2 linked regions of the Rubinisphaera italica genome follow. The protein of the gene in region 1 binds, or shares a complex with, the protein of each later gene. Links are inferred from orthologs where the notes say so. Each region holds a gene or a part of one and is shown on either strand. Other genes may lie near its edges.

Region 1 (12,278 bases):
AAAGATCTGCTGGAACTGGCCCGCAGCGAAAAGCTTTCCGATTACACCGGGTTGAAGAAGCAGGATCTGATTTTCAAAATCCTCAAAGAGCGGACCAAAATGAATGGTCTGATGTTTGGGGAAGGGACCCTCGAAATTCTGCCGGATGGTTTCGGCTTCCTGCGAAGTCCAGACTATCACTATCTGCCCTGCCCCGACGATATTTACGTTTCGCCCAGTCAGATTCGTCGTTTCGGCCTGCGAAATGGAGCGACGGTAGCCGGTCAGATTCGTCCACCTAAAGAAAATGAACGTTATTTTGCTCTGCTCCGCGTTGAAGCGATCAACGGACAGGATCCGAATCTGCTGTCTGACAAAGTCTTCTTTGATGATTTAACACCACTGCATCCGGAAACTCGTCTGCGACTTTCTGCTGATCCAAATGACTTGAGTTCACGGATTGTTGATATCGTTGCTCCAATTGGAATGGGTCAACGCGGGTTGATTGTTTCTCCACCACGAGCAGGTAAAACGATTCTGTTGCAGAATCTGGCAAAGTCAGTCATTAGAAATCATCCCGATGCCTACGTGATTATGCTGTTGATTGACGAGCGTCCGGAAGAAGTGACGGACATGGAACGTCAGGTCAAAGGCCCTCAATGCGAGGTTGTGAGCAGTACATTTGATGAGCCGCCGAGCCGACATATCCAAGTTTCGGAAATGGTCATTGAAAAAGCCAAACGGATGGTAGAGTACGGTCAGGATGTCATTATCTTCCTCGATTCAATCACTCGTCTGGCTCGTGCCTGGAATACCGAAGTTCCTCACTCTGGAAAAATTCTGACAGGTGGTGTTGATGCCAACGCGCTGCAGCATCCGAAACGTTTCTTCGGAGCTGCCCGAAATGTGGAAGAAGGCGGCAGCCTGACCATCATCGCAACCGCTTTGGTCGATACCGGCAGCAAAATGGACGACGTAATTTTCGAAGAGTTCAAAGGGACTGGTAACACAGAATTGCATCTGGATCGACGGATGGTTGAGAAACGAATCTGGCCTGCGATTGATGTTAACAAATCGGGAACTCGCCGCGAAGAATTGCTGATGGACGAAGAAGAACTGCGACGCGTCTGGATTCTGCGTCGTGTTCTCAACGATATGAATCCTGTCGAAGCGATGGATTTGCTCGTCAATCGCATGAGACGAACCAAAACCAACGAAGAATTTCTCAAAAGTATGAACTTGAGCTAGTGCCCTTTCAGGCCTTAGATTTGGGCCTCAAATAACTGTAACGCACTCCGTTGTCATGCTTGATAAAAAATGTACCCAAATAATGAGTGTGGAAGTCGCACTAGAGCAAAGGGAGACAAGTCAGTCTTGACTCGGATATGTTGCTCAACCATGCGGGCTCCAAAGATCTTGACAACACCCGTGGCATAACTTTCACGGCTCGCCTGAGACATTTCTTCACACCGCATTTTTCACTTACAAACTTGAAACATTTAGAACGCTCCCATGACGCACACGATTTCTGGACAGATGCTTTCCGAGAGTGGCAACTTTGCCATTGTTGTGGCCCGCTGGAACGAACTGGTCACCGGCCGATTACTTTCTGCTGCCATCGATACCTTTCGTCGTCACGGCGTGGCTGAAGATCGTATTACAGTGATCCATGTGCCAGGATCCTTTGAAATTCCATTGGCCGCCGAAACAGCCGCTTCGTCTGGAAAATATGTGGCTGTCTGTTGCCTGGGAGCCGTCGTGCAGGGAGAAACCCAGCATCACGATTACATCAATCATGCGGTCGCTCAGGGGTTAATGACTGCGATGCAGCGGACAGGTGTTCCAATTGCCTTTGGGATTCTGACTTGCGAAAATCTGGATCAGGCTCTCAATCGAGCTGGCGGAAAAGCAGGCAACAAAGGGGAAGAAGCCGCCCTGGCCGCCATCGAAATGACGAGCCTGCTGACGAAAATCCCAGGCCCCACTGACGGTTAAATCCACGAACCCATAGTGATCGTTCCCGTTAATACACCGGGTTGTGTGCCACTGGCTTCGCGAGTGCAAGTCGAGTCCAGAAATGATGTACTATGCACTGGCAGAGCCAGTGCCACCCTGATTTTCACTTGGACTTAAGCAGTATCAACATTTTTTAAATCATCCTGTAATCGTCGTTAACACATTATTATTTATCTGAGACCGCATGTCGAAACGCTCCAAAGCCCGTGAATTAGCACTGCAAATGTTGTTTCTTGTCGACATGAATCCCGATGTCGACGGCGACGCGATTCTGCACATGATTCAGGATCGGATTGACGATCCCGAGGTTTCCCGCTTCAGCTGGCAGCTCTTTTCAGGCACGCAATCCCATACCGAAGAAATCGATGCGGCAATTACCGCTGTTGCAAAAAACTGGTCCATCAAGCGGATGGCTCCGACAGATCGAAATCTGCTGCGACTGGGTTGTTTCGAACTCCAGCATCTCGATACACCGTCCTCGGTGGTCATCAACGAAGCGATCGATCTGGCCAAAAAGTTCGGAGCCGAAAATTCCGCCTCCTTTGTGAACGGAATTCTGGACCAACTCAAGACGTCCGATCAGGCCAAGAATTGAGATTTCTCCCATTGACTTGAAATACATCTGAACCTGAGTCAGGCTTTGCAACTCATGATGTGAGAATCATACAATAGAGAGTGCTCAAATTGCTGCGACAATCAAGCAGTGCACTCGATCAGTTCAAAAGGCAGGAAAGTCCATTACGATGGCGACTAAGAAAAAGAAAACGCCAAAAGGAGATCCGAATTCACAGACGGCAGCCGTCAATCGCAAAGCCCGGCACGACTATGAAATTCTGGACGAACTCGAATGTGGCATCGTTCTCCACGGCAGTGAAGTCAAAAGCATCCGTGATGGTCAGATTTCGCTGGAGGAAAGCTACGCGCACATCAGAGATGGGGAACTCTGGTTGATGGGCTGTCATATTGGCGAATATCCACAGGCAAATGTGATGAATCACATCCCTCGACGCCATCGGAAATTGCTGCTCCACAAAAAAGAATTTCGCAAGTTTGCCGAGACAGCGACCCAGAAGGGACTGACGCTCATTCCGCTCTCGGCTTACTTCGTTCGCGGCATTGTCAAAATTAACATCGGAGTCGCCCGCGGTCGCAAACTTTACGACAAGCGCCAAAAGCTCAAAAAAGACGACGTCCAGCGGGAAATCAAAGCGGCGATGTCACCTAAGTTTCAACGATAGATTCTTCAGTCACTGGCTCTTGTGACTTCGTCACACCGGTAGCCGCTTTGCGTCAACCGGTGCCACCCTCCACTTTGTCATTTAAAGTCACCTGCTTTAGTTCGAGTCATCCCTAACCTGCACCTGCAGAGCTCCCAGCATTTTGGTGATTGTCTTTTCTTTATTGCCGATAAAAAAGACGTTTTCGAGCACAATCACACGGCGTTCGTTGCTCGGATGCAGAATGAGACGTCCTGAGCCGAGTAGCATGTACTCGAACAGGTCGTTGATCTCTTTATCAATACGCAAGTTCGGAGCTGAGAACCGCTCCATGTCGCTCAGGAATCCGTGATGATGCAAAAGTTCGTTCGGACGGACTTCCCAATAGTCAAATTGCACGCCCATTTTGACCAGCAAAAAGAGAACGACAAACATCCCAAAGATCAGGTAATAAAACTGAGCATTCGCCACCGGGCGGATGCCCATAACCAGCCCACTGAAAAATGGCACCATGTTGGGATAATTCACCAGCATGACGTAGCCTCCAAGCGCAAAAGCTGCGATGAAGAAAAAGAGGGTCAGCGAAGTCGTCCGAGGAAAATCGAACGAGATCACGACCATATTCAATGTGAAAATTGCCAGAAACGCAGTCCCGAGAAAGTAGGAGATCTTTCCCATATCTTCCGTGGCATAAAGCCCATGCGAAAGATGCATCCAGATCGCAACGATCAGAGCCGTCAGGACAGTTGGATACATGAACACAATTTTGGGATACGACACCAGATAAATGCTTTTCGGCAATCCCTGGCGTTCGAGCGTTTTTTTAGCTTCTGGAGAAATCGAATGATCGTCCGACATGATATATCCTTTGCGAGCCGTCTCTTGGAATTTGCGATTGATTCAATGTTGTTCAAGTATCGTGACGGTTTCATGACGCGAATGCAATCTTGATCGCACTCGACACATCGACTTCAGTAACGAAAGTGATGACATCCTGGATCATGGAAAACTGAATCAAAATGACATGACGATCATGTTCGTACAGCAGCGATTCGAACATGTATTCATGACTCGCGAGTTTGAAGTCGAAACTGTAACATCAATATCTGGCAATATGACAGATCCAAGTATCAAAACAGTACACATTAATTAGCGAGATAGAATCGATGGCTGAGCTGAATTTCAAGCAGGAATTGACGAGTGTTTTCGGGCAACCGGTGGCCGAGAATCCGACGCAGGCGATGATTGAAGCCGCTTATCGCCATCACAATCTCGACTGGCGATACCTGACGATAGAAGTCGCTCCCGAGGATTTGCCAGCTGCGGTTCAGGGGATGCGGGCGATGAATTTTCGGGGCGGCAATTTGACGATTCCGCATAAAGTCGCCGTCATTCCGCTGCTCGATGGACTTTCCGAAGCGGCCAGCCTGATGGGAGCCGTTAATTGTATCGTGCGGGACGGCGACAAACTGATCGGCGAAAACACCGACGGCAAAGGCTTCGTTGAATCCCTCCGCGGGGTGACTGATCCGTCCGGAAAACGAGTTGTCATATTGGGAGCCGGCGGGGCCGCTCGCGCAATTGCTGTTGAACTTGCCCTGGCAGGGGCCTCAAACTTCACCATCGTGAATCGCTCTGCCAGTCGAGGAGAATCGCTCGTTGAACTGCTCAACACCAAGGTTCGTGAACTTGCAGATGTGCATGCAGAATTCGTCAACTGGGAGGGCGACTACGATATTCCTGAGGGAACCGATATCGTCATCAATGCAACGTCCATCGGCCTGTTTCCCGATGTCGATGCCCGCATCGCTCTCAACACAACGACACTCAGCCCGAACATGGTCGTAGCCGATGTCATCCCCAATCCCCCTGAAACCCGCCTCGTACGAGACGCACGTAAAGCCGGCTGCCACGTCCTCGACGGTCTTGGCATGCTCGTCAACCAAGGCGTCATCGGCTTCAAACTCTGGACGGGAGTTGATCCTGATGCGGGTGTGATGCGAAAGGCGTTAGAGGATGTTTTTGGAGCATGATTCACTTACATGTTCGGATAGCATAGTGAAACACCGTAAAGACAGAATAAAACTCTTACTAACCACAATTACAAGCAAATTGAGTTACGCTTGACGCAAACTCAATATACGAAAAAGACTTCCATTGCCGATGCAAGAATAAGTCAATTCAAAACTGAATATCATGAAAAGTACGTCCAGACGAACCCTACTCGACTACATTACTTAAAAAACTCAGACTATTGACATTTGTTGCAGAGGTGATTTTATGGTAGCTGACAATGTGCTTAAACGTATTGTCTTCAAAAAGTACAAAGCACTTAGGAATTTCCGCTTAGACATACGTTCAATGAATGTATTAGTTGGGCCAAATAACTGTGGTAAATCCACTGTATTATCTGCATTACGAGTTCTGGCCGCTGGACTCTCAAAAGCACGAAGTAGAAATCCAGAAGTTTTAGATAGTTCAAAGGGGCCTTCTCGAGGGTATCAGTTGGCGAATGCCGATCTTCCAATTATTACAGGCAATATTCACACAGATTTACAAGACACAGACACTTCAATTGAATTTGAATTTCAGAACTCAACATCAATTGAAATTGAGTTCCCAGAGAGTGGCGGTTGTATGATGTTTGCAAGAAATTGTGACAAAATCCCTACATCCGTATCAGCATTCAAGAAAGCTTTCCCCTTTGTAGTTGATCATATCCCAACTCTTGGACCACTAGATCCAGAAGAACGCCCATTGGAGAAAGTTACAGTACGTCGCAATTTAAATTCTCACCGAGCTTCTGCTAATTTCCGTAACTATTGGTATCACCATGGAAAAGACTTCGCACTGTTTGCAAATAAATTGCATGAGACATGGCCATCGATGGAAATTGAATTTCCATATCTAGATTTTGGCAGTCACGCTTCTGCAATATTCATGACCTGTAAAGAGAATCGAATGTCAAGAGAAGTTTTCTGGGCAGGATTTGGATTTCAAGTATGGTGTCAGCTATTAACTCATCTCATTAGAACTAGAAATTCTGATTTAGTGGTAGTTGATGAGCCAGAAATTTATCTGCATGCAGATCTCCAACGACAATTAATTCATATTTTAAGAGAAATGGGGCCTAACTTTGTCATTGCTACTCATTCAAGCGAAATTCTATCTGAAACTGAACCAAATGAAGTAGTAATCATAGATAAAGAATCGAGTTCCGGTAGGAGAATAAGAAAGGCAGCTCAAGTTCAGGATGCATTGGATGTTTTGGGTTCTGGACATAATTTAATACTAGCAAGAATCGCTCGAAGTAAAAGAGTCTGCTTTGTAGAGGGTACCGATAGCAGAATGCTGAGAATGTTTGCCCGAACATTGTCAAAAAATGAACTGGCCAGTAGCGATCAAATTATTTTCATCCCAATAGGTGGATTTAGTGGATGGCCTCGTATAGATGCTTATAAATGGGCGTTTGAGCAATCTGTGGGAGAGAAGATGATATTTGGTGTTGTATTAGATCGTGATTTTAGAAGTAATGAAGAAATTCAAGAAATCGAAAATCAGCTAAGCGACAAGCTCAATTTCGTGCATATACATAAAAGGAAGGAAATAGAAAATTATTTTCTTGTGCCATCTGTATTAAAGAGATTCGTAGATAAAATCTCTGGAAATGAAGATGATTTTCTCAAAATAATTGACAGTTTGTCAAATGAAGTTCGTTCTGACTTAATGGCTAAATATTCTGCATGTCATAGTACATATTTTCAGAAATCTGGTATTGATCCGGTTACATCAATTACCGAATCGAACAAGAGATTTGAAAGCATGTGGAACACATTAGAAACACGAATGAATATAGTATCGGGGAAGAAGTTTTTATCTATTGTAAATCGTGAAATCCAGAATAAGCATAATAAAACAATTAGTCCATCAAAGATAATTAACTCTATGAAACTTCACGAAATCCCGGAAGATATGGTTTTGTTGATTAACAAACTTGAAGAATTCCGAACTTCTGCACACTTAAAAAAGAGAATGAAATAGAAATTCAACCGAGCACATAAACCGCTCGAAACTTCGTCGTTAAATGATCCACCAGCGGTTGAGCGTCGAATTCGTTTTCGGTGACGACTTTGACGAGTTCGGCGGCCGGGTATTGCTGGCCTCGTTCGTGGATGTTTTTGTTGAGCCAGGTTTTCAGTGTGTCGAACTTACCCTGTTTGAACTGGAGGGAGAGGTCTCCGAGTTGGTCTCCGGCTGCGGCGTAGAATTGGGAGGCGTAGACGTTGCCCAGGGCGTAGGTTGGGAAGTAGCCAATCAGACCGGCTGACCAGTGCACATCTTGCAGGCAGCCGTGAGTGTCATCGGGAGGGGTGATGCCGAGGTAGGTTTCGAACTTCTCGTTCCAGACGTCCGGCACCTCAGCGGCGTTCAATTCCCCGCTGATCAGCATCTGCTCCAATTCAAATCGCAGCATGATATGCAGGTTGTAAGTGACCTCATCGGCTTCAACACGAATGAAAGAGGGCTCGACGACATTGATCGACCGATAGAAGTCATCGAGCGACACATCCTTCAAGGCGGTCGGGAAGTGAGCCTGAGCCTGGGGGTAGAAATGTTTCCAGAAGGCGTGCGAGCGTCCGACCAGATTTTCCCACATACGGGACTGCGACTCGTGGATTCCGAGCGAGACAGATGAACCCATTCCCAAGCCGAAGGCTTCTGGATTCAAGCCTTGTTCATACAGACCATGACCAGCTTCATGCAAGGTGCCGAAGAAGGCCATGTTGAAGAAGTTTTCATCGTAACGGGTCGTTAAACGACAATCGCCAGGGCCAAAACCGCTGCAGAAAGGATGAGCAGATTCATCGATGCGGCCACGTTCGAAATCAAAGCCAATTGCCTTAGCAGCCTCGGCTGCAAACTTCTTCTGCTCTTCAGCGGGGAAGTTGCGAGAGACTATGGAGGCATCGGGACGATTGGAAGCCTCAGCAATTTCAGCAACCAGTGGAACAAGCTTTTCCCGCAACGGCTGGAACGTTTCCTGCACCTGAGCGGTCGTCATTTCCGGTTCGTAGCGATCGAGCAAGGCATCGTAGAGTGGACCATCGCCATTTCGCAGGCACTGGGCTTCTTCCCGTTTTAGATCGATGACCTGCTGCAGCCAAGGCTCGAAGGATTTGAAATCGTTGGCTTTCTTAGCACGACTCCACTTTTGTTGAGACAAGGCAGTTACACGGGTCATCTCTTCGACGAGTCGTTGTGGGAGTTTGGTGGCTTGTTCAAATTCCCGTTTGGCCTGCCGAATGTTGACTGCTTCTGGGCAGTGCGGATCGTCAAACTTTTCCGTGGAGAGTTCGTCGAGAATCTCGCCCAGTTGCGAAGAGGTCGCCGCCTGATGAGCCATGCCGGCAAGCAGACTGAGCTGTTGCGACCGCAGTTCCGCCCCGCCTTCAGGCATATAAGTTTCCTGCTCCCAACCTAGGACGCTGCCTGTGGAGCCGAGGAGTGCGAGTTTGTGCAATTGACTGACAAGTTGTTCGTAACGTTCGTTCATTTTTCAAATAGATTTCGTATCGGAGTATTTTATTAATCACAGAGTTTTAAATAAGGGATGGCCAAGGCGCACAAATCCAGGCCATCCCATCCCATTTCATAGGTGCTATATCAAACCAAACCAAAAGCTTTGTCCATATTCGCAGAGACTTCTTTGAGGCGTTCCAAATCCCCTCCGCCGACTTCGGCGGCACACCAGCCCTGGAAATTGATTTTCAGCAGAGCTTTTTGAATCGCAGGCCAGTCGATATCGCCTTCACCGATTTTTGTGAACTTATCGTCTTTGCGGGAGAAGCCTTTCACATCAAGTTTAATGATGCGATGGTCGAGTTGCTCGATCCACTCGGCTGCATTTCCGTATTTCCAGTGGTTGCCAATATCGAACTGCATGCCAACCCATGGGGAATGGAATTCATCGACATATTTGATGAACAAATCGGCGGATTGTTTTTCGTTGCCGTCGTGATCGTACAAGAATTGATTCCAGACATTTTCAATGGCAATGTGAACACCGAGTTCTGCAGCCAGCGGAACCGCCTGAGCAATGTTCTCGACGGAACGATCCCAGCATTCCTCGGGGGTTCCATCTTTTCCATGTCCAACAACCAATAGAACCGTATGCCCTCCGATGGCGTGTGTATCCCGTAAGGCCTGCTTGAGAGTTTTCAGGGCTTCAGCTCGGACGGCAGGGTCTGGGTCTGTATGTCGCACTCCCCAATGCCCCGCACAAACGTTTCCATCGACAGGAAAATCAACTTCCTGAATGGCGTGATTAACTTCATCGATATTGAAGCCGGGAGCGCTGAGTTCAATGCCATCAAATCCAGCATCTTTAGCGGCTCGAAACTTATCGACCAGCGAGCCCTTCACGCCAACCATGCCGATTTTGAGGGTCTTGTAGAATCTCCCCTGAAGAGAGTCGTATTGAACAGGCATGGCGTAGCCGAGCATAGGAAGGGACGCGGCCAGGGCAGCAGAACCTTGCAGAAAACCTCGACGGCTGAGTGATTGATGATACGTCATAGGAGTAACCTTCACTGAGGGGCAATAAGGACGGTCTGGTCGTCTTCGAGCGAGTCTTCTCATCAGTTGAATGATAAATCAAGACAATTGATGAGTAATTGCATTGTGGCTTGAAACTCAAGAAATGTCAAAACGATTGAAGGGTCAATCACGTTTCCAAATTTCGCATGGAGCCCCACATGTGTACAAGCACGAAGCGCAAGCGAGTGTGTAGATTAGCGTGATGACACACTCGCTTGCGCTTCGTGCTTGTAAAAAGGATTACGTTTCTTCAATCACCAGGATCACCGGGCGATGCAATCCGCACAGTGGATGCCCCGAAGGATCGCAAACCATCTCCACAACAATTTTGTTATTCAACACAAGTTGACTGGTAACATCAATCTGCAATCGTTGATCATCCATACCAAATTCGATGAGCTGCTCACCGTTGAAACTTACCGTTCCATAGCCGTGGAGTTCTTCCAGGGATATTATGAGAGTTTGCTTGTCGATGCCTGTGGGGGAGTTGAAAGTCCGCGTGAATGTTGCCTTACCGGATGTTGTCCCAAAGAGTTCTGTCCACGAGGCAGGCATCTTGATGCGTCGACTCGCTGTCGAATCCCCCTTCTGGTCGACAAACCGTAAACCGTTTTGCGGTTGCACGATCCAAGGGCCAATCAGTCGAATGGAATGGGACATGAATTCTCTCGTGAACTACATAATTTCCTGCAGGGCGTTGACGAGTGTGGCGATCTGCTCGTCAGTACCTATCGTAATTCTCAGACCATCGACGAGTTGATCGAGTTCTGGCCCGGCATTCGGGAACTTCATGAAGCGGACGAGGATTTTTCGTTTCTTGAGTGCTTCAAAGATCTCGGCATGGGAGCGTTCGGGGTGCGTCGTCCAGACAAAGTTGGCTTGGCTGGGTTGGACATGGAAGCCAAGTTTTGCCAGGCTGGCCGTTAAAGATTGGCGAGTTTTACGGATGGTCTCGACATGCTCCCGCATGCCCTGCTGATCTTTAATGGCAGCGGTCGCGGCTGCAATTGAAATCGCGTCACAGTTATAACTGTCTTTGACTTTTCGCATCCCGGCAATCACTTCCGGGTGAGCAACAGCGAAACCAAAGCGAATGCCAGCTAATGAATAAGACTTACTCAGCGTACGAGTCACAATAATCTGCTTGCCGACATCACTATCGAGTAAGTTTCGAGAAATTGATTCCGTTCTGAAGTCGCCGTACGCTTCATCGTGAACCAGGACCCCTTGTTCAGGGACGAGTTCCAGAATTTCCTCAGTTGTCCAGACAGTTCCCGACGGCGAATTCGGATTGGGAATCAGTACCATCTTCTGCTGCTTCGCGGTTGCGATCGCCTCTCTTGTGAGTGACCAGTCGGCATTGAGAGCCAGATGTTTATACTTCGAACCCTGAATTTCGGCCAGCGTGCCATATAACACGTAACTGGGATAGGGAAATGCGATGGTCTCATGAGGATCGACAAAAGTGCGGAAGAGAATTGTTAAAATCTCGTCGCTGCCGTTGCCGGGGATGATCCATTCGGGATCGACATCAAACAATTCCGCAGCCGCTTTGCGGAACGAGGTGACGAGGGGATCGGGATATTTATTCAACGACGATTCAGCCGCTTCCCGCATTGCGGCCACGACTGCAGGTGTCGGCGGAAACGGGTTCTCGTTTGTATTCAGTTTCGTCCAGCCCGCATCCTGAGGCTGCTCGCCGGGGATGTATCCCTCAAGTGCTTGAACAGCGGGACGGAATAATTTTTCGATCGATTTCATAGTCATCTCAAAAAGTGAATTACAGAGTCGATTGGAAAGCAATCATTCCCCAAACAGATTTCGACCGGCGGCTTCGTCTTCTTTTGTGGAAGCCGATTTGTTCTGTTTGCGTCGACCGGCTGATTGTTCCCGTTGATCAAGAGTCGCGGACGCGTCGAAAGGTTCGGTTTCCAGATTCCCCTCAGCATCTTCTCCGGTTAACAGTTCGATTCGCTGTTCAGCATTCTTCAATACCGAGAAGCATTGACGCAGAAGTCCGGTCCCCTTTTCATATTGTTCGAGGGATTCTTCCAGGCCGAGTTCTCCCTCTTCAAGTTGCCCGACGATCGTCTGCAGGTCAGAGAGTGCCTCTTCAAAAGTGGGCATTTCCTGTTTAGGTGTAGTTTTCTTTTTTGCCATGATCAATTTCGTTTACTTGAACCCTGATGAGTAATATTTATACAAGCAAGAAGCGCAAGCGAGTGTGTTGACTTGTAATGATGATAAACACACTCGCTTGCGCTTCGTGCTTGTAAAGTGTTCCCTGTACTTGTTATTTACTCGCAAGTTCCCGCTGCTTGACTTCGCAGGTGATTTCTCCGGTTGCGAGTTTGGTTTTAACGGTCTGGCCAATTTCAACTTGATCCGCCGAGCGGAGAGTTGCTCCAGTTTCGGCATCGCGTGTCAAACTGTAACCTCGTGCCAGTACACGAAGTGGGCTTAAGGCCT
Region 2 (12,318 bases), 950 kb from region 1 along the record:
CCGGGAGTACCAGCAAAGCATCAATCAATTCCGACAGAGTTTGCGGCAACGTATTCGACTTTGTTTTGCCGGTCGGTTTTGACAGCAGGAAATCCAGAATCGGTAAGCACGGATGCTGTTCATTTCCAGGAATCGTCAGAATATTTTGTAGACTCTGGAGAAATGAAATCCTCTGAGCTTTAATGGCAGAGCCTTTTCCGCGACATCCGCCAAAGGCGAGCAATCCTGCCAGTTCGTCAGCTTTCTGTTTTTTCGTCAGCTTTTCGATCTGCGAACGAATTGACTTTTCCCATTTCAAATTTGCTGCCCAATTCAAATTTGTGGGGGGATTCGCTGATTTTTGCTCAGGATTGGAAGTGAGATTCGTAGCTGCCATCGATGGGTCAATCGTCAAAAGAAACACTATAAGAATTCGCGCGGTACAATTTCAGCCGGAACCGCCTCTGTCATTTACGAAAACAATATTAATCGGAAGATTTTGACGAGCGGGTTATTCGACTGGGGGTAGAAGTTTCGGAGCCACTGGGCTTTCCGAAAATCATGCGACCCGCACTGTTTTGCAATACGCTGGTCACTTCAACATCGACTTCCTGGCCAACAAGATCCTTGCCCTGTTCGCAAACGACCATCGTGCCGTCGTCGAGATACCCGACCCCCTGACCATACGATTCCCCTTCTTTCATAAGCTGAATCCGTACATGTTCGCCTGGGATGTATTTTGGCTTGAGGGCATTGGAAACATCGTTCAGGTTCACAACATCGACATTCTGAACGCTGGCAATTTTATTAATATTGACGTCGTTCGTCACAATTCGGCCACTGACTGCAATTGCGACATCGATGAGCAGTTGATCGTGCGAAGACGATTTCGTTTTTCCGCGAGTTGTGCTCGTGTTGTGAATGCGGATCTCGGCATGAGGATGTTGCTGGATACGGCTGAGTACATCGAGCCCTCGCCGTCCGCGGCCGCGTCGGACTTTGTCGCCACTGTCCGCGATTCGCTGGAGATCTTCGAGAACGAAATCAGGTACGAGCAGTTGCGAGTCGATGACATGCGTTTCGACGAGTTCTGCAATTCGACCGTCAATCAGTGCATGACTGTCAACAACCAGTGGTCGTCCCCCTTTGAGTTCGCGAGAGAACTCGACATACGGGATGATAAATCGGAAGTCATCCTTGGTCTGCATCAGGAATGAAATGCAGAAGTAGGGGAGGGTGAGTACGACGACCATCGTAAACATATTGTAATAGCCACGCCCTTGGGCGGCGAAGGCCTGCTCGAACATCGGTTCGACGGCCTGGATCAATAAGTAGCTGAGCAAAACACCAATCAGCAGGCCAAAGTAAAGAGCGGAGAGGTCTTCAATTCGTTTTCGACGAATTAGCACATCGACCACAATCACACCGACGGCGATGGCCATCAAGCCGAAGAATGTGGGGAAGCGATGATTTTGAATGACATCCGGTAATCCATCCGTCTGGCTGACAAAAGTCGCAAAGGCACCAGCCGCGATGCAGATAAAAACCGCTCGAATAATTCCCAAAAGCATTGGAACTTCACCTGTCTATCTATGAGATTCCGATCAACACCGTTGCATGCGGTCGCAAGATCGGTTTCCTGGTTCATTAAAAAATTGGGGAAACCTGGGGACTCGCCAGTTCTTTCTTCATCGCGAGTGTGCGGGGAGTAATTTCTCACTGCTCCAGATCGATTCCTGTGCCAGTCATCATACGACGTCACTTGTCAATTTTCTACGCACGGAAATCATTGTTCTGAGAGACTTTTTCATGAATTCCAACCTCATTCAGTATAACTACGGAGTTGAATGTTTGTTTGGAAACCAATTGTTATTGCAGACAAGTCGACTGGTTGTGGAATCCTGAATTAACAATCCGTTACTGACCACGATAATGAGTTTACGCGAAAGAGCCTGTTCCAAACCTTCTGCATTTCCGAAAAGTCGACGAATGAATTTTCAATACGATCAGTTATTCAGAGTATGCCTGATGTGTGGTGGTCTGTTCTTCCGGGGAGTTCAGGCGGAGGCTCACGATGCTCCCGGTCAACCTGCTCACACGCATTTGTCAGGGAATTCCTCTGCCAGTCGGGTTACGATGGCTGAAAAAGGGGAATATCGAATTGTGACCAGCAATGGCTTGCCCGATCATCAACCGGGGCAGTTTCCGCGGCGGGGGAATCCCAATCGGGTTTCTGCGCAGCAGTATCAATTTCGAATGCCACTCCAACCTGAGCAGGCACGCACAGTCACGCCTGTGGGAATGAATCGATTTGGAGTTGCGCTGAATGGAGTCCCTTTTGACCCCGGGGCAGCGGAGTTCTGGAATCGGGATCGACGTTCTGGCTGGCAGTACGAAGCGAATTCCGGAAAAATCAATCTGGGACTCGATGAGCATCATGCCCACGTCCAGCCTGACGGGGGCTACCATTACCATGGTTTACCGACAGGGCTGGTGGAGATTCGAGAAGAAAGTTCGAGTCATACCGATCCCATCCTGATTGGCTATGCAGCCGATGGCTTCCCGATTTATAGCTCTGAGGGATACCGGAATCCTCAGGATCTGTCTTCGGGGTTAAAGAGAATGAAGTCGAGCTATCGTGTTAAATCGGGGCAACGGCCCGGTGGTCCTGGGAAATCTTACGATGGAACGTTCGTCGAAGACTACGAATTTGTTGAAGGGAGCGGCGATCTCGACGAATGCAATGGGCGGGAAGGTGTCACGCCGGAGTATCCAGGCGGAATTTATCACTATTACGTGACGGAGGATTTTCCGTTTATTCCACGGTATTTTCGAGGGACGCCCGATGCGAGCTTCGCGAAACGCGGCCCCCCATTTCCCGGCGGACCGGGGCGAAGACCTCCGTTTCCACCACCCAGGTGATGTCGTCGGATTGATAGCTATGCAGTTTGGATCGTTCTGCCGTTATCTGGTGTTATCCTATTTCGCCCAGGCTGGTGCATCTGTGGTTTGAGCGGATTTCTTTTCCTCTGGTTTTTTCTCTTCCTGACCGGAAGCCAGATGCAGTGTTCCAGCAGGTTCCAGAACCGGATTGCTGGCAGGTGGAGATGAGAAGGCGACTGATTGTGGGATTTTCTGAGATTTTTTCCCGCCCAGAACCTTCTTTCCTTCTTTGATTTCCTTGTTAATTGAGCCTCCCTGGTAAGGTCCAATTCCGAGCATGAAGTAGTTGCTGTCGTCAGATTCCGCGAGAGACATTCCACCCGATCCCAGTGGAGCACGCGTTTTGGCGTCGTAGGCAACCAGACCAATTTTGGCGATCCCTTTTTGATTATTCCGCTCAATCAAACGCATTTCCGGCAAGGTAAGCATTCCAGGCAGAACAACTTCCGGAGTTCCCAGATAGGCTTCCTGGGAATGCGTACCAATCGCTCCTGCTCGAGCTTCCACAATCAGATCCGCTTCTTCCTCTTTAGGAACCAGTCGGGCTCCCCCGCGTAATAATCGATGGCGAATTGAGGAAATGACGTAGCTTTTGTCGACACAATCGACGTATTTGTCGTTCAGGAAGACGTTTCTGTTTGCAAACGGCGTGAAATCGACCTTGTCCAGAGATTGATCGACCGCATTTGAAACCAGCATTTGCTCCTTAGCGGATCGTGCGGTATTTGTCGTCGTCGTTGAAGTGCAGCCGACTGTCAGGCAGACTAGAGTGAGAAGAAATAATCGATACATATCGTTATGTCTTTTATGTAGAAGAGGGTTGGAGGCTGGCGCGGGGAATCAATCAGGCGTGAGAACATGCCCGTGTGGTCTATGTAGCGAAAACATCTCATTTGTGTCAAAAAATCTTTTCGTATGTTTCTCAATGCAGATCTTACAATGAAACCTGGTGATTTATGGACTCGATTATGCAATCTTCAAGATTTCAGGCACTCCAGCAGCCGCAATCCCAAGTTTCGTTTCGTGTGGATGGGGTTGAGAAAATCCGCTGGAACTTTGGGACGGAATCGAGGCGACCATATTTCTTTCCATTCTGCGGTCCATCCAATGAGCCATTGACACGCATGGGGCATCCCGGTGCTCCGAATCACGATCATCATCAATCGATCTGGTTTGCCCATCATAAAGTTCAGGGAATTGACTTCTGGTCGAATAACGAAACCGCTTATATTCGCCAGAAAGAGTGGCTTTGCTATCGCGATGGAGCGGATGAAGCCATCATGGCGGTGAATCTCGACTGGCACGACGGGCATAATCCTCAGCCATTGATGACCCAGGAATTGGTGGCAGGATTTCGATTGCATGAGTCGGGTGGGACAATTCTCGAACTGCAATCGACATTCACCCCGACCTCAAAAGAATTGGAACTGGGGCAGACGAACTTCGGGTTTCTCGCCATCAGGCTGGCGAAAACCATCTCGGCTTACTTTGGGAATGGTTTAATCACGGATAATCAGGGCCGCTCAGGCGAGCCAGCCATATTTGGGCAGTCGAATCAGTGGGTCGACTATTCCGGGAGTGTTTTAACGGGACTCGGAAAAAGTCGTCGAGAAATTCAAGAAGGGATCACCTGTATCAATCATCAAGCCAATCCCAACTCGCCACCTGGCTGGCATGTTCGGGAAGATGGCTGGATGGGGCCATCGGCCTGTCGAGAGCAATCGTTACTCATTTCCCAGGAAAAGCCGTTACGGCTGAGATACTTGTTGTTCGGGCATGCCGGTCTGGTTGACATTTCCGTGAATAATGAATTGGCAGATAAATTTAATCGTCTTCCTGACTGGATTGTGAGGCGTTCGTCTGTTAAACATCAGGAATGGGAAGTGTTCCGTTAAACATTTTGAGGGTCGTGCAGCCGATAGTGTTGTGTACTTGACTCGCAAAACCGCTTTGAATTCAATAACGGACTGGGTCATAAACGTCGAAAAGTGTTTTTGAAGTTTGATCTAAGATTTGTTTAAGAAAAAACAGGCCTGTTTCGTTGACAAGGTTTAGCGAGACTAGTACTATCCCCGCTTCCCCATTCGGGAAGACGTGGGAAACTGCTTAAGTTGATCGATTTTTCGATGGACAGCGGTAGCGTTCCCTCCGCACGGCATCTGGTTGCTCGTGTGTTGATATGATTTTTTACATTCGCGTTCATGGCAAAAAAGGGGTGGCGGAGTGTCCGCAGGATCTCAGGAAAAAATCCGTATTCGGATGGAGGCTTACGATCATTCAGTGCTGGATCAGTCCGCATCGGATATTGTAGATACAGCCAAGCGTACAGGTGCGATCGTTCACGGTCCAATTCCATTGCCAACGCGAATTGAGCGGTATACGGTCTTGCGTAGCCCGCACATCGATAAAAAGTCTCGTGAGCAGTTCGAGATTCGAACTCACAAGCGAGTGATTGATATCGTGCAGCCGACGGGTAAAACTATTGACGCTTTGAATAAGTTGTCGTTGCCTGCTGGCGTGGATATCAAGATTAAAGCGACTGCCTAGTGGCAAGGGCCCTTTCGGGTTGTGTTGCCCGGGAAAAGTGGGGTTGGCGAATCTGTTTTCGTTAATTTCTATTGGCTCGCAGTGGCCGTGCAGGTCATCGAACTATTTGTTGGTAATTATTGTGATTTCGGTTCGCGCTCGTTTTTCGGGCGTACTGATTCGGGGAAGATGAGACATGCCAGTAGGGCTGCTCGGACGAAAAATCGGAATGACTCAGGTCTATATAGAGGCTGGCGTGGTTGTGCCTGTCACTGTGTTGGAGTTGGGTCCATGTCCTGTGATGCAGGTTCGTACTGTTGAGCGGGATGGTTATGAGGCAGTGCAACTTGGCTTTGGCGATAAGCCTCGTCGCTTGGCGACGAAAGCTGAGCGTGGTCATGTTGCGGAGATTAACAGCAAGCGTCGTCGGTCTCGGACAGAGGCTGGTGTTGAGTTGTTGGCCAAGGCGGATTGCGAGCCTCAGCGGTATGTTCGCGAGTTTCGCACAGAGGGTGAAGATCACGGGTTGGATGTTGGTCAGGTTTTGACAGTATCTCATTTCGCAGAGATTTCGCACGTAGATGTCATTGGTACATCAAAGGGTCGCGGTACTGCGGGTGTGATGAAGCGTCATAACTTTGCTGGTCAGCGAGCTACTCACGGGGTGAAAAAGGTTCACCGTCATGGTGGGTCCATTGGTCAGAGTGCTGATCCAAGTCGAGTTCTTAAGGGGACGAAGATGGCTGGTCAGTATGGTAACTGCCAGATCACAATGCGAAATTTGAAAGTGGTTCGTGTTATTGAGGAAGAGGGCTTGCTGCTCGTTAAGGGTGCGGTGCCTGGTGTGACGGGCGGTTATGTGATTGTTCGCCAAACAAACAAGATGGGTTAATTCTGGGCTTTGTTCTCGGAAGTTATTAATACAGCGGTGCTGCCGTAGGGTGGTCGGAGTTAGTGGAAATGATTTCATTACCAATTTATAATCAGCAAGGTTCAGAGGTTGGGACTTACGAGTTCGATCCTGCAGAGCTTGCTGCCGGTGTGAATAAGCAATTGCTTCACGATGTTGTCGTGATGTATGAGGCAAATCGCCGCGTCGGAACTTCCGCTACGAAATCTCGCGGGATGGTCAGCGGCTCGACGAAGAAAATGTATCGCCAGAAGGGGACTGGTAATGCCCGTGCGGGTAGCAAGCGGTCTCCAATTCGGCGAGGTGGTGGGCACACATTTGCCAAGACAACTCGCGACTGGAGCTATCGTCTTCCTAAGAAGGCGATACGTCTGGCGACTCGAATGGCACTGTTGAGTAAATTTGAAGACGAGCAGGTTCGTCTGGTTGATGATATTCAGTTTGATTCTCCGAAGACGAAGTCGGTCGTGACGATGCTCTCCGGATTAGGTCTGGATCCATCGAAAACACTTGTGACGACACAGGATTACAATGTGAATTTCTGGAAGTCGGCTCGGAATATTGCTGGTCTTCGGGTCAGTCCGGCTGCGGGGTTGAATGCCTATGATTTGCTGCATCAGCGTATGTTGGTGGTGACGAAGTCGGCGTTGGATTCCTTGCGAAGTGTAGAGTCAGAGAAGTAGTTAACGAGTCAGGTTGAGTCCTTTCGTTGTTTTGTATCGAGTTTTAGATTGTTTGTGAGTTTAAGGGGTTGGGTATGTCTGTGGAGTCAGGTTCGGGCTTGAATCTCGAGCCCTATCAGATTGTTCTCAAGCCGTTGGTGACGGAAAAAAGTACGCACTTTGCGGAGCGAGACAATGTCTACGCCTTCAAGGTTCATGCACAGTCCAATAAAACTCAGATCCGCAAGGCGGTTGAGTCGCTTTGGGATGTTAAAGTGACTAAGGTTCGAACTCAGAATCGTAAGGGCAAGCCTCGTCGAACAAAATCGGGGATGGTTCATACGCAAAACTGGAAGAAGGCGATTGTTGAGCTCGATTCAGAGCATCGAATTTCTTTCTTCTAGGTAAGCCTTCCATTTTGTTTGTTCAGCTGTGTGTTTGAGATATTGAATTCAGAAAGTCGATCATGGGTATTCGACAATATAAACCGACAAGTCCAGGCCGCCGAAATGCGTCCGTTAGTGACTTTGCGGATATTACGGACAAAAAGAAGAAGCCAGAGAAGTCTCTGCTCAAGCGGCTGAAAAAGCACTCGGGTCGAAACAATCAGGGCAAAATTACAGTTCGTCACCGTGGTGGCGGGCATCGTAAGATGTATCGTGTGATTGACTTCAAGCGACGCACTGATGGTGTGACTGCTGAAGTGATTTCAGTCGAGTATGATCCCAATCGAACCTGCCGTATTGCGTTATTGCAGTATGAGGGCGGAGAAAAGGCATATATTCTGGCTCCTGTTGGCCTTAAGGCTGGTGATAAGCTGGAAAACGGCCCAAAGGCTGATCCTAAGATGGGAAACTGTCTGCCATTGGCAAACATTCCTGCGGGTTCAGAAATTCATGCTATCGAGATGCAGCCAGGTCGCGGGGCACAATTATGCCGAAGTGCTGGTGGTGTTGCGGTGATGAATGCGACTGAAGGCGGATGGGCACAGATTACTTTGCCATCCGGTGAAGTTCGTCGCTTACCAAGTTCCTGCCGTGCAACAATTGGTCAACTTGGCAATACAGAGCACAGTAAGGTCAGGTTGGGGAAAGCTGGTCGTAAGCGTTGGAAGGGGCGTCGTCCTCATGTTCGCGGTACGGTCATGAATCCAGTTGCTCACCCGATGGGTGGTGGTGAAGGTCGAAACTCTGGAGGACGTCATCCTTGTAGTCCAACTGGAAAGTTGGCAAAGGGAGGTCGTACCAGGAAGCGTAAAAAGGCATCAACGAAGGCGATTATTCGTCGGCGTAAGTCAAGACGTTATGGTCAGCTGAAGTAAGCAATCGGTCGTTGGGACTGGTTATTGAAGTTAAGAGATTATTCGGAGTTAGGGTTAAGTTATGGGGCGTTCCCTCAAAAAGGGTCCTTATGTGGATCATAACCTGTTGGACAAAATTGCACGTCTGGATGAGGCCGGCAAGAAGACGCCGATCAAAACCTGGGCGCGTAATTCAACGATTGCTCCCGAGTTTATCGGTCATACTTTTCTCGTCCATAATGGTCGTGCCCATCTGAATGTCTATGTGACAGAAGAGATGGTTGGTCACAAATTGGGTGAGTTTTCATTGACGCGAACGTTCCGAGGCCATGGGGCTAAGGGTAAGCGATAATTTCAACTTCCACTGCGGTCGTTGAAGGTTATGAAAGACATTATTTGGCTGGCGCTCTGAGTGAGTGCAACAGGTATTGAGAATAGTTATGTCTAAAGTCAAAGCATCACATATGTACGCTCGGATCTCGCCGACCAAGGTCCGACATTTTACGGCCTTAGTCAAAGGGATGACGGCTAGCCAGGGTTTGGAGCAACTGCGTTTCCTTCCGAATCGTGGCGCTAAAATGCTGGAAAAAGTCCTGCAGAGTGCTGTCGCCAACGCAGAAGATCGTGGGGCACGCAGCCCGGCTACTTTGAAGATTACAGAAGCTCGTGTCGATATGGGGCCTAGTTTTAAGCGAGTCTGGCCTCGTGGTCGCGGTCGGGCAGATATGTTGCAGAAGAAGTTTGCCCACATTCATGTGGCATTGGATGCACCTGAATTATCATAAATAGAAGCCGACTGAACATCGGCTAGAGACGTATTCAAGACAGGTCACAGTTATGGGACAAAAAACACGGCCAACAGGATTTCGAGTCGGTATTGTGGAAGACTGGCGTAGTCGCTGGTATGCTTCCAAGCGAGAATTCGGTACTCTGCTGGTGGAAGATGTTAAAATTCGCAACTTTGTGAAAACCCGCTATGGATTTGCCGGGATCGCAAAGGTTGAAATTGAACGTACACGAGATCATGTGAACGTCAATCTGCACTCGGCTCGGCCAGGTGTAATCATTGGGCGTAAAGGCCAGGAAATCGATCGCCTTAAGGCGGAGCTCGAAGAGTTGACCGGTCGCCGGATGGAAATCAAGATTGTCGAAGTGAATAATGCCTCCAAGAGCGCCATCCTCGTTGCAGAAGATATTGCTCAGCAATTGCAAAAGCGAGGAAGCTTCCGCAGAGCCCTCAAGCGTCAGCTTGATCAGGTGATGGAAGCAGGAGCTTACGGAGTAAAAATCGAACTAGCTGGTCGCTTGGGCGGCGCAGAAATGTCACGTAAGGAAAAAGGAATCCGCGGATCGATTCCACTTTCCACTCTCCAGCGGCACGTTGATTACGGTCATACGACTGCTAAGACTGCCCAGGGGATTATTGGCATTAAGGTATGGGTTGACCGCGGTAACTATTCAGACGAGGAGTCTAACAATGGCGCTGATGCCCAAGCGGGTCAAGCATCGAAAAAGCCAAAGAGGTCGCATAAAAGGTAATGCGACTCGCGGCAATACACTGGCATTCGGTGACTGGGGATTACAGTCACTTGAGCCAGGGACGATCACCGGAAAAACAATTGAAGCGTGCCGAATTGCGGCTATGCAGTACATTCGCGGTGAAGGAAAGCTCTACATTCGAGTCTTCCCTCACAAGCCAGTCACCGCCCGCCCACTCGAAACGCGAATGGGTAAGGGTAAAGGGGAACCGGATCGCTGGGTTGCTGTGATTAAGCCAGGTACGGTTTTATTTGAAATTGCAGGAGCATCTCACGATGCTGCCCGAGACTGTTTTGCACGTGTTGCACATAAACTGCCAATGAAGGTTCGTTTATTGCAGCGTACGCATGGAACACATTAATAACCGAATATGTCAGCGGAGGTGGTCGAATTGTTGGCCACTGTAGAGAGATTTGACAATGTCAAAAGCTTCTGAATTACGCGAACAGAACGATGAGCAATTAGGCTTTTCGTTGAAAGAAACGCAGAAAGAGTTTTTTCAATTACAGTTTAAGGCTGTAACTGAGAAGCTCGATACTCCTAGCCGTAAAAAAGAGTTACGCCGTGAGATTGCACGGATCAAAACGATTCAAAACGAGCGACTCGCTGCAGTCGAATCAAGTGATTCATAATTGTTGAGAACAACCAAAGCGGCTAAATCCGCTACCCTGTGACGGACAGAATCTGGAATGAAGAAGAAACTGATCGGCATTGTTGCCAGTGACAAAATGAACAAGACGCGCCGCGTCGAAGTGAAACGACTGTTTCAGCATCCACGATATGGCAAAATTGTCAGTCGAAAGACAGTCTGTCATGTTCACGATGAGAACAACGAATCTAAAGAAGGGGATAAGGTTGAGATTATTGAATCTCGCCCTCTCTCCCGCTTGAAGCGTTGGGATCTGGTGCGGATTGTTGAAGTCATGACTGATCCCATGGCTGCTCGTATTGATGATCCCGTAACTGCGGAAAATGTGTCGGACGAGTAAGTATTCTCCGCGTTAGTATTCAAATAAGCTGCGAATTGATTGAAGAGTCGATCCCATGATTCAGATGCAAACCGTTGTGGAAGTCGCTGATAATACCGGTGCAAAAATTGCCCGTTGTATTCGCGTCTTAGGTGGCACAGGCCGACGTACTGCTAAAATTGGTGATGTGATCATCGTCAGTATTCAAAAGACACTGCCCGGTAGCCCTGTCAAAAAAGGCCAGGTTGCCCGAGCAGTTATTGTCCGAACACGACAGAAAACTCGCCGTGATGATGGCAGTTATGTTCGTTTCGATAAAAATGCAGTCGTTCTTGTTGACAAGGATGGCAATCCACGAGGCACTCGTATCTTCGGAGCAGTTGCTCGTGAGTTGCGGGAAGCTCGTTTTATGAAAATTGTTTCCCTGGCTCGAGACGTATTTTAGCCAGTCGAGGCTAATTCCATTGGAGGCGAGTGGGTCTCAAAGATATTACAAATATTGTCACAGTAATGTGATTTCAGATACTGGATGTGCATCGTCTTCCCTGGTGAAGATGATCAACTGCGAAGACTATTAGTTGTAAGACTGTGCAGAAGCCATGAAAATAAAAAAGGGTGACCAAGTCGTTGTAATCACTGGAGAGAATGCCTCAAGCACTCCTCATCTGGTTACACAAGTGCTCAAAGGCGGCCAGAAAATGGTTGTTCAGGGAGTCAATCAGGTCTATAAGCATGTCAAGCGGGGACACCCCAAGTCACCTTCGGGTGGACGACTCCAGATGGAAATGCCCATCCAGAGCAGTAATGTGATGTACTATTGCGAGTCCTGTTCAAAGCCTGCTCGGCTGGGGCTTCGATATACAGAAGAGGGTTCGAAAGAGCGGTTCTGCAAAAAGTGCGGGACTGCCTGTGGGACGATCAGCCCACCACGTGAAAAATACGCGACAAGCAAATAATCCAATTCAATACCGTGATCCTGACAGTATGGTCAGAATGAGGAGTGGTCAATCGTGACCCGGTTATTAGAGAAATACAACACTGAAATTGTTCCTGCGATGCAGGAAGAGTTTGGACGTAAGAATGTTCACTCACTTCCCAAGCTTCAGAAAATTGTTCTGAATATGGGACTTGGAAAAGCGATTCAAGATCGGAAACGTCTTGAAGAAGCTGTGCAGCATTTGACCGTTATTGCAGGGCAGAAGCCACAAATTACTCGTGCGAAAAAGTCGGTTGCCGGCTTTAAGTTGCGTGAGGGGATGGAAATCGGCTGCTGTGTGACATTGCGTGGACAACGCATGTACGAATTCCTGGATCGTCTGATTACGTTGGCTTTACCACGAGTTCGTGACTTTCGCGGAGTCAAAGCCAATGCATTTGACGGCAATGGAAATTATTCTCTCGGACTTTCTGAGCAGATGGTTTTTCCAGAAGTTGATGCCGACAATGCCAAGTACATTCAAGGTTTGAATGTTACTATTGTCACCTCTGCGA

What was found.
Region 2: the proteins of nusB (region 1) and rpsJ are in contact, whole or in part, in a solved structure (PDB 3D3B), measured with the Escherichia coli proteins. The link is inferred for Rubinisphaera italica from one-to-one orthologs.

The regions. Positions count from the first base shown.
Region 1 is NZ_SJPG01000001.1:3,917,956-3,930,233, forward strand. What follows is about bases 1,003-3,884. They hold nusB (transcription antitermination factor NusB), read left to right. Parts: upstream 1,003-2,179; coding sequence 2,180-2,590; downstream 2,591-3,884. Other genes in these bases: rho (transcription termination factor Rho), read left to right, coding at 1,003-1,227; ribH (6,7-dimethyl-8-ribityllumazine synthase), read left to right, coding at 1,492-1,974; smpB (SsrA-binding protein SmpB), read left to right, coding at 2,739-3,233; Pan54_RS14670 (hypothetical protein), read right to left, coding at 3,330-3,884. In the rest of the region: more of rho, read left to right, coding at 1-1,002; more of Pan54_RS14670, read right to left, coding at 3,885-4,070; aroE (shikimate dehydrogenase), read left to right, coding at 4,379-5,245; Pan54_RS14680 (ATP-dependent nuclease), read left to right, coding at 5,493-7,253; Pan54_RS14685 (carboxypeptidase M32), read right to left, coding at 7,258-8,766; Pan54_RS14690 (sugar phosphate isomerase/epimerase family protein), read right to left, coding at 8,877-9,788; Pan54_RS14695 (hypothetical protein), read right to left, coding at 10,050-10,469; hisC (histidinol-phosphate transaminase), read right to left, coding at 10,485-11,570; Pan54_RS26580 (exodeoxyribonuclease VII small subunit), read right to left, coding at 11,613-11,969; xseA (exodeoxyribonuclease VII large subunit), read right to left, coding at 12,103-12,278. UniProt on the Escherichia coli protein: Part of the processive rRNA transcription and antitermination complex (rrnTAC). The complex forms an RNA-chaperone ring around the RNA exit tunnel of RNA polymerase (RNAP).
Region 2 is NZ_SJPG01000001.1:4,860,367-4,872,684, reverse strand. The notes cover bases 3,886-6,807. They hold rpsJ (30S ribosomal protein S10), read left to right. Parts: upstream 3,886-5,145; coding sequence 5,146-5,469; downstream 5,470-6,807. Other genes in these bases: rplD (50S ribosomal protein L4), read left to right, coding at 6,409-6,807; rplC (50S ribosomal protein L3), read left to right, coding at 5,645-6,340; Pan54_RS18465 (DUF6807 domain-containing protein), read left to right, coding at 3,891-4,817. Outside these bases: Pan54_RS18485 (hypothetical protein), read right to left, coding at 1-376; Pan54_RS18480 (PIN/TRAM domain-containing protein), read right to left, coding at 465-1,550; Pan54_RS18475 (YHYH protein), read left to right, coding at 1,969-2,901; Pan54_RS18470 (DUF6655 family protein), read right to left, coding at 2,959-3,714; more of rplD, read left to right, coding at 6,808-7,041; rplW (50S ribosomal protein L23), read left to right, coding at 7,116-7,424; rplB (50S ribosomal protein L2), read left to right, coding at 7,487-8,341; rpsS (30S ribosomal protein S19), read left to right, coding at 8,403-8,672; rplV (50S ribosomal protein L22), read left to right, coding at 8,761-9,105; rpsC (30S ribosomal protein S3), read left to right, coding at 9,158-9,859; rplP (50S ribosomal protein L16), read left to right, coding at 9,798-10,220; rpmC (50S ribosomal protein L29), read left to right, coding at 10,279-10,491; rpsQ (30S ribosomal protein S17), read left to right, coding at 10,549-10,848; rplN (50S ribosomal protein L14), read left to right, coding at 10,904-11,272; rplX (50S ribosomal protein L24), read left to right, coding at 11,427-11,783; rplE (50S ribosomal protein L5), read left to right, coding at 11,835-12,318. UniProt on the Escherichia coli protein: Involved in the binding of tRNA to the ribosomes. Part of the processive rRNA transcription and antitermination complex (rrnTAC). The complex forms an RNA-chaperone ring around the RNA exit tunnel of RNA polymerase (RNAP).